Regions from separate parts of the Tepidibacillus sp. LV47 genome, predicted to be linked through region 2. Evidence: riboswitches for the same ligand, from Rfam matches in the RefSeq annotation. Region 2 holds a riboswitch; the other holds the start of a gene.
What was found. Region 2 has a riboswitch for cobalamin ahead of ACMW72_RS02525 (energy-coupling factor ABC transporter permease). Riboswitches for the same ligand answer to the same signal wherever they lie in the genome.

Region 1 (4,415 bases), on a different contig from region 2:
TTGTATCTCGCATCAATATTCATGAAAACATTTTAAATAAAGGATATGACTTCAAAAAGAAGGTTAGTGTATTAGAAATTTGCAATGCTAGTGAAGCTTACGAAATCCTTTCTTTAGGTACTGAAGTATCAATCTTCCTACCTTGTAAAATCACTGTTACTGAAGATGAAAATGGTGTAAATGTTCGTCTACCAAGACCTACTTTCCTATTAAATCAATATGGAAAAGAAGAATGGAATAAAATCGCTGACAAAGTAGAAGGTTTAATGATCAGTGTGATGGACGCAGCAGCAAAATAAGTTTTAAATACGATACTTTTCCCATTGTGTGATATACACAGTGGGATTTTTTTATTTAAATTTTTTTGATAAACTAATCCAAGAAAAAGGGATTTATCTTCATACTTTCTTTATAGTTTCATTCTATAATCTTATAGAGGTTGATAAATAATGACAAGAATTCTAATCGTTGATGATGAATTTCATATGAGACAACTTTTACGGATTTATTTACAACAACATGATTTTCACGTAGATGAAGCAGAAAACGGAAAAGAAGCATATGATAAAATCTTAAAAGAAAATTATGATCTAATGATTCTTGATGTGATGATGCCTGTGATGGATGGATGGGAAACATTAGAGAAAATAAGGAAAATATCTGATATCCCTGTTTTGATGCTGACAGCAAAAGGTACGACAGAGGATAAAGTAACTGGGCTTACATCTGGAGCTGATGATTACCTGGTAAAGCCGTTTGAAGAGGCAGAGTTGGTTGCTCGTATTCAGGCTTTATTACGAAGAATACAAAAAAGTACAGAAGAAGATGAGTTATTGAAATATAAAGGGATTGTTTTAAATCTTTCAGCAAGGATTGCTTTTTACCTAGAAGAAACGATAAACCTTACCCCAACCGAATTCGATTTATTGGAGGTCTTAATGAAACATAAAGGAAAAGTTTTGTCGCGAGAGCAATTGATTGAAATGGTTTGGGGGATTGACTTTGTGGGAGAGGACCGTACTGTTGATTCTCATATTAAAAATTTGAGAGAAAAACTTCGGAAAGCTGGAGTGAAAGAACAAATCATAAAAACGGTATGGGGAATAGGATATAAAGTAGAATAAGAATGAGATATTTAAATCTATTCTGAGGGAATGAAGTGGGAATTATGAGAATTTTTTTATGGGTTATTTTTTCTATATTTTTAATTTTTTTCGGTGGTTCCTTCCTCTTGTTTGCTGTTCGGATGATTTGGTTTTCTCCAAATACGATGGGGATGATGATGGGCAGAAAAATGATGTTTCACCATATGTATTTTTGGATGAGAGGAACGTTTTGGATTTTTATCGTTCTTATCGGCCTTCTTATTATAATTTGGCTGATTTATGATTGGCAAAAAAGAAGAAAGTAAAGAATAAAGAACTATGAATTGTTAAGCCAACAGATGAGTTTAGACCCGCCTTTTTTTAAGGTGGGAATTTTTAGCACAAAAAAAAAGAGGCAGAGTTATTGCAAAAGCAGTTTGAACTCAACAGATGTGAAAAAGGAACTCTAAAAGCGCTTTAATGTACAAACTTATTTTTGATTATAAAACTCTGAACAAAGATAAGATAGTGCTTGTTAAATTGTTTTTATACGTTATAATGAACTCAGAAAATAAAATAACGTGTGGCAAATAGGTTCTTTCTGATTCGTCAGAAAGATGAAAAGGGAAGTTCGGTGAGAATCCGACGCGGTCCCGCCACTGTGATTGGTGTAAGCCTCCACATGAATCCACTGTCGTAAGACGGGAAGGAGTGGAAGGTATGCCATCAGCCAGGAGACCTGCCTATTTGTTAAGGAAGCTTAACCTTCGAGGAAAAGGGAAGGCATCTATCTCATTGACAAATTGGATCATGATGTCCTTATGTCCCTTTTTATCTTCGGGTAAAAAGGGACTTTTACTTTTCCTTGACATGCCCTATTTATCCAAATCTTTAAAATAGGTGTTGCTATGAAACAAAAAAAGAATCTTGCTCTTATCATAGGATCTTTGTTCCTTCTTCTCTTTTTTTCTATATTTGCAAGCCTGTTTGTTGGATCTGTTCATTTAGACTTCGTTTCAACAGTGAAAATTTTGGTGAATCAACTTCCTGGAATTGAACTCGCTCCAGATTGGGAAATTAGTGATGAGATGATCATTATCAATTTACGTTTGCCCAGAATTATTTTGGCATCTTTAGTAGGTGCGATGTTGTCCATTTCCGGTGTGGCATTTCAAGGTGTCTTACGAAATCCTTTGGCGGATCCGTATATTTTGGGTGTATCTTCTGGAGCAGCTTTAGGCGCAGCATCCACTTTAATCTTTGTTCCTGATCTTTCATTATTCGGTCATTTTACCCTTCCCATCTTTGCTTTTCTTGGGGCAATGATGGCATTGGGATTTGTGGTACTTTTGGCGAAAAGGCAATATTACCGAGGAAGTGAAACATTGATTCTTGCTGGGGTGATCGTTCAATCCCTTATGGGGGCCGTTCTTTCCTTTTTAATTACCATATCTGATAACAAACTTCAATCGATCATCTTTTGGCTTATGGGCAGTTTAGCCAACCATGATTGGACCGATATTCTCGTTCTCATCCCTTATTTTTTATTTGGTACAATCTTTTTACTTTTTCAATATAAAGACCTGAATGTTCTTGCCTTAGGAGAGAATGCGGCAACCTACCTAGGAATGGAAGTAGGGAAACAAAAAGTAAGGATTTTGACCATTGCTTCCTTACTAGCTGCTTCTGCGATCTCGATTGTAGGTATAATTGGGTTTGTAGGTTTAATTATTCCTCATATACTCAGAGTCTTATTTGGTGCAAATCATCGAATATTACTCCCTGTGTCTGTTTTAGCTGGTTCAGTTTTTTTAATCCTTACAGATACTTTAGCGCGAACGATGATTCCTTCAAGCGAAATTCCCATCGGTGTTCTGACTGCATTTTTAGGTGCGCCTTTTTTCGCATATCTCTTTTATAAAAATCGAAATGGGAGGGGTTAAAAATTGAGTCTCTTCCAAGTTAAGCGTGTGTCTCATTTTTTTGGACAAAAACAAGTGTTGCGTAACATTCATTTTGAAGTAGAAAAGGGACGTGTTCTTGGCATCATTGGGCCAAATGGAAGCGGGAAAACCACTTTAATACAAGCCATGAGCGGTTTGTTTGACGTTGATGAAGGTGAGATTCTATTTCAAGGTAAAAACATAACGAGCTATCGTAAGAAAGAGTTAGCTCGAAAATTAGCGGTAATGTCTCAAGAGGGAACTCCGCCTCTCCCTTTTACCGTTAATGAAGTGGTATCGATGGGAAGGTATCCGTGGTTAGACTTTTTCACAGATTTATCGGTAAGGGATAAAGACCTAGTAAAAAAAACCCTGGTGCAATTGGATTTATGGGAGAAACGTTTTCAGCAAGTGGCTACATTAAGCGGCGGTGAGCGCCAATTAGTTTCTTTGGCAAGGGCGATGGTTCAAGATCCGGTAGTTTTATTTCTAGATGAACCAACCACTTATTTAGATATTGGTCACCAAATCTTAGTATTAGAACATATTCGCAAATGGCATCAAGAAAAAGAGATTACGATTGTAATGGTACTCCATGACTTAAATTTGGCAGCTCAATACTGTGATGAATTGATCTTAATTCAAGATGGAAAGATTGAATCTATCGGTAAGGTAGAGGAAGTGCTTAATGTTAAGGAAATTGAACGAGTTTACCATACAAAGCCAATTTTAGTACAGCATCCAATACGAAAGGTTCCACAAATTTTGTTACAAGGGCAATAAACTAATGATACGTATCCTTTATGAGTGAAATGAAATGTCCAGTTGTTTTCTATGGAAAATCTTTGTTAAAATTAAGATAGTGGAAATGGAACCTCATTTTTTTAGGAAAAGGAGTGATGATGATGGCAATTGTAGAAGTAACGATAACTCCTCTAGGAACAGGCAGTCCAAGTATAAGTCAATATGTGGCTAATGTACATAAAGTATTAGAAGAAGCACCCGAACCAGTGAAATTTCAACTTACGGCAATGAGTACGATTATTGAAGGTGATTTAAAAGATATTATGGCTGTGATCATGAGAATGCACGAAGTCCCTTTTGAAAATGGTGCTTTACGTGTATCCACTTTAATTCGTATCGATGACAGGAGAGATAAACAAGCATCAATCGAACAAAAACTTCGCTCAGTAAATGAGAAATTGGGGCATGAGGCCTAAACACTACTTGATGAAAGAAGACTACACCTTGTTGTAGTCTTTTTTAATGTTTTGCAGAAGGAAGGATAAATATGGTATAGTTATTGCCGATAACCATTTTTGTAGAGTATCGTCGTATTTATTTTTATACATAAGGAGTTTTTGCACGTGTTATTAAAAAACTTTGT
Region 2 (4,415 bases):
ACTTCGATTTTGGCTTGATCAGCTACAATAGAACTTTCAATCACTCCTCTGCTTTCTAAACCGATCGCCCATTTTCGATAACGCTCTAAAGAATTTATAAAAAGTTGTGATAATAAAGCAGAAAATGAATAAAGTGAACGAGTAAAGTTTTTATAGCCAAGCCGTGAAGTTTGTGCCATTTTCATCTGATAGGCTGTATCTAACAAAACAAATAGAAAACGATAGATAAGTTTCGCAATTTCGAGAAGATCAACAGGAATTTTCAATTTTTCCATTACTTTTATTAAGTCATGAAAAGGAGTGGTCAGTATAAGAAAAAGTAAGCTTGCCGTGTTAGACAGCGATTGAAAAAATATACTTCCTGCTGTTTCTATTCCTTGTTTCGTAATCCCAATATAATAAGGGCCGATGGAAAGAAAGCCCAACATCATTTTTGGTGATGGAGAAATGGATAGCATAATGCTCATAAGGCTTACTCCTAGAAAAAGACCCATCCCTAGCAATAATGTTAGATAATCCTTCCATGGCACTTTGGCAAAACCAATAGTGATCGTGACAGTAATAACCCAGATCATAAGATCGCCAATCCAATGAAACAAAAAAGATAGGATAAAACTTACAAACACAAATATCAATTTGATGAAAGGATCAAGTCGAATAAAACGATTGGTATACGCAATTTGATCAATTTTCAACATTTAATTTCTCACCTGTCATTATCCTTCCTCTGATAAAAACCAATTCCATAAATGAGAACACCGAATCCTAAAATTGCTTGAACGGAAAAAAGGATCTTTTCCATTGTCTCATTAGGTTCAAAAAATAAATTTGTAATCCATGGCTGATAATCTCGATCTATCGTTGAAATTACTCCTTGTGCTTGATCATCCGTCCCAGTAAATTCAAGATTTCCTAAAAAATTTTGTAAAAAGAGAATAAGGAACAAAACGAATACACTAAGTAGTATTTTTTTATTTACCCCAAGTAAAAAACCTCCTTTCTTTTTGTAAAAGAATTTGCAGTTCTTGCTGATGATTTTGCTTTAAGAGTTGAACAACAATAACTGTAATGATTCCTTCGATCATCGCTAACGGCACCTGAGTAACAGCAAAGATCGTAAAAAATTTCTGAAATGATTCCATCACTCCTCCAATTTGTGAAGGAAACGCAAGAGCTAATTGAAATGAAGTCACAACATAAGTCATTAGATCCCCTAAACTTGCGGCGAAAAAGATTGCAAGCTTATCTTTATGGAACAAACGTCTAAATAAATGATACGTACCTACTGCAAATATTGGCCCTATAATCGCCATCGAAAAAAGATTAGCACCTAAAGTGGTAATTCCACCATGAGCGAGTAAAAGAGCCTGAAAAAGTAAAACAATTCCCCCAATTACACTCATAATCGCTGGACCGAATAAGATCGCACCTAATCCTACCCCTGTCATATGACTACTACTTCCCGTAACTGATGGTAGCTTTAGAGCAGATAAGGCAAAAGTAAACGCCCCTATTACACCAAGGAGTAATTTAAATTGAGGATTTTCTTTGATAACGATACGAATCCTTTTCACTCCAAATACGAAAAACGGAGTAGAAATCACCCACCAAAAAGCAGCCCATTTAACCGGCAAAAAGCCTTCCATAATATGCATCGCATAAGCAGGTTGTGGAATGAACAAAAAATAAATCGTTAATAACAAAACCTCAACACTAAATGATCGATATTGCAAATCAATTCCTCCCTCCAATAAAATAAGCACCCCTACCCTAAAGATAGAAGTGCTTGATAGACTAACGAATATTCCGCCATACCACCTGTTTCACGAAAAAAACACTTCACTCCGTTTTACAAGGAAAGCGTTGAAGTGCTTATGTTTAACAATGTTGATATGGCAATGAAACGACAAACACTCCCCTATCTCCCGTAGGGTTATGTGTTTTGAAAATAGGCAGGTCTCCTGACTTCGATTCACCGTCTGTATAAGGCCTTCCCAATTTTGCAATCAGTGGCATTGATTTATACAGACTCCTCGTTACAGTGGCGGGACCGTGTCGGATTTTCACCGACTTCCCTTTTAATCCAAGTTATGATTGCATAACTTGGAACCTATTTCCATTCATATTTAATTTTATTAACTTAATATATACCTCATGACTGATAGCATGTCAATAAACTTTTTCATTTTGTTACTGTATAAAAAATAATCATTGCAAAAAAGCAAAATTTGTTATTTAATATCAAATAAGGAATACAACATATAGAAGGAATCGTTCTAAAAAAAAACAATATATAGTGTTTTATACAAAAAAGTAAGGTGTTTTAAAACTTAAAAGGGAATCTGGTGAAAGTCCAGAACTGTCCCCGCAACTGTAAGTGTGGACGAAATGAGTAAAAGCCACTGTACAAGAATGCTTCATGGCTCTTGTACGGGAAGGATTCAAAGTAGGAAGAAGCACAAGTCAGGAGACCTGCCTTACTTTTCAAGTTTCATTTTCTTCGGGAGTTGAGAGGATGGAACGATTGTATAAACAGGTATATTTTCTATAATTGCCTTTTTATGCCATCGTTCAATCCGCTCAAAATTGAGCGGATTTTTTTTATCAAATATACAAGGAGGCTTTTTTATGTTTAACAGTTCAAGTGAAATTATCAGGTCATTTACATCAGAAGTAGAAAACAAAAAGACAGATTTTTTAAAAAGGGAAAACAGCAATTATGTATATTCTTTGCCATTATTAAGACACCACTTAACCAATTTTGCAGAAGAAGAATTCCTATTAAATGAAATTTTACCTAAAGAATTAAAAGATTTATATGATCAAGGAATAGTCTACATCCATGATAAACAACTAAGTCCCTATTGTGTTAGTGTTGGGTGTAGAGATATCGCCACTTTTGGAATCCCTACCCTTGCCAAAAATATGCTGTCTTCTAAACCAACGAAGAGACTAGATACGCTCTTACGTCATTTTAGTAATGTGGTTGTTTTAATGTCTCAACAAGTTTCTGGAGCGGTTATGCTGTCGCAAATGACAACTGTCGCTGCATCGTATTTATATTTTGAAGAAACAGAAACACAAAAGAAGTATTCCCAAAACGATTTAAAACAATTATTCCAAAGCTTAATTTGGGAAATGAATATGCCTCTTCGAAGCGGTTCCCAATCTGCCTTTTCCAATATAACGATGGAATTTGGCAAACCTTCCGAAGAAATCAAAGATGAATACATAGTCATTGGTGGAGAAGCAAGAAATATGAAATATAAAGAAATTCCCTCTGAATATTTTGATCGGATTAATCAAGCGATTATCGATGTGATGGCTGAAGGAACAGGAAATGGCATTCCTTTTACCTTTCCTTTGATCACTGTTCCGATTGATGATCATTTTAACTTTGATAATGATTTATTCTTATATTTGTTAGACAAAATGTATAATTGGGGCGGCGTTTATTTTGAAAATTTTCGTACATTCCCCTTTGATAATGATTATTATAAAAAATTAAATCCTTACATAAAGGCCCGGGATCCAGAAGCCAGCAGAAGTTTATGCTGTCGTTTACAGATCGATTTAAGCTTGCTCTCTAAAGTGGGGAGTGGTATTTTTGGAAGTTCCACGGGGTCAACTGGTGCCGTGCAAGTACTTAATTTAAACGCCAATCGCCTTCTAATGGAATTTGGCCATGACAAAGATTTATTAAAACAAAAAATGCGCGAATACCTAGAAATCATGCAAAAAGGTCATCAAGCGAAAAGAAAATGGATTGAAGCAAATAAAGAATTATATCCCACTTTCTTTGCATTTAATAAAGACCTTAAAAATTATTTTAATGTTTTTGCCATCACTGGTATGCATGAAGGATTGATCAATATTGGTTTTAAAGATGGAATCAAAGATGAACAAGGAAAAAAACTTGCCCATGAAATTATGCAATATATGACTGAAGTGATAAATGAATTCATCGTTCGTGACCAAGTTGCTTGCGGAATAGAATATGCTCCTGCTGAAAATGCCGGAATCAAACTGGCTCGCCATGATATGAAATGGGCAAAAGAACATAACCGAGAAATTTTTGTTCAAGGAAAAGGAGAAGATGTTTATTTAACTTCTGGTTGTATGCTTCCCTTTAGTGAAGAAGACTTTTCAGCCCAGATAGAGAATGCTGCAGAATTTCAAGCTTATGCTACCTCAGGAAGTATTCTTCATCATTTTCTAGAAACAAAGGTTGAGCCTAATCTATTAGCAGATTATATCGACAAGTTATTTCAAAAGCCGATCAATTATATTACTTTAACACCCACCATCACAAGTTGCATGACTTGTGGTCAGCAATTATTGGCCGAAGATGGGAAAAACATTGAATTATGCCCGGTTTGTGGTAGTGATGATATCGCCACATTTAGTCGAGTGAT

Region 1: linked by a shared signal. The riboswitch ahead of ACMW72_RS06655 (FecCD family ABC transporter permease) and the one ahead of ACMW72_RS02525 (energy-coupling factor ABC transporter permease) in region 2 are both predicted to bind cobalamin.

Annotation. Positions count from the first base shown of each region.
Region 1 is NZ_JBLWIF010000004.1:93,942-98,356, forward strand. It holds gene ACMW72_RS06645 (DUF302 domain-containing protein) at 1-299, shown strand, start outside; gene ACMW72_RS06650 (response regulator transcription factor) at 450-1,124, shown strand; cobalamin riboswitch at 1,661-1,847, shown strand; gene ACMW72_RS06655 (FecCD family ABC transporter permease) at 1,994-3,028, shown strand; gene ACMW72_RS06660 (ABC transporter ATP-binding protein) at 3,032-3,811, shown strand; gene ACMW72_RS06665 (MTH1187 family thiamine-binding protein) at 3,934-4,248, shown strand; gene ACMW72_RS06670 (YqeG family HAD IIIA-type phosphatase) at 4,396-4,415, shown strand, end outside.
Region 2 is NZ_JBLWIF010000001.1:514,286-518,700, forward strand. It holds gene cbiQ (cobalt ECF transporter T component CbiQ) at 1-698, opposite strand, end outside; gene ACMW72_RS02520 (energy-coupling factor ABC transporter substrate-binding protein) at 707-1,036, opposite strand; gene ACMW72_RS02525 (energy-coupling factor ABC transporter permease) at 972-1,733, opposite strand; cobalamin riboswitch at 1,934-2,129, opposite strand; cobalamin riboswitch at 2,300-2,495, shown strand; gene nrdD (anaerobic ribonucleoside-triphosphate reductase) at 2,629-4,415, shown strand, end outside.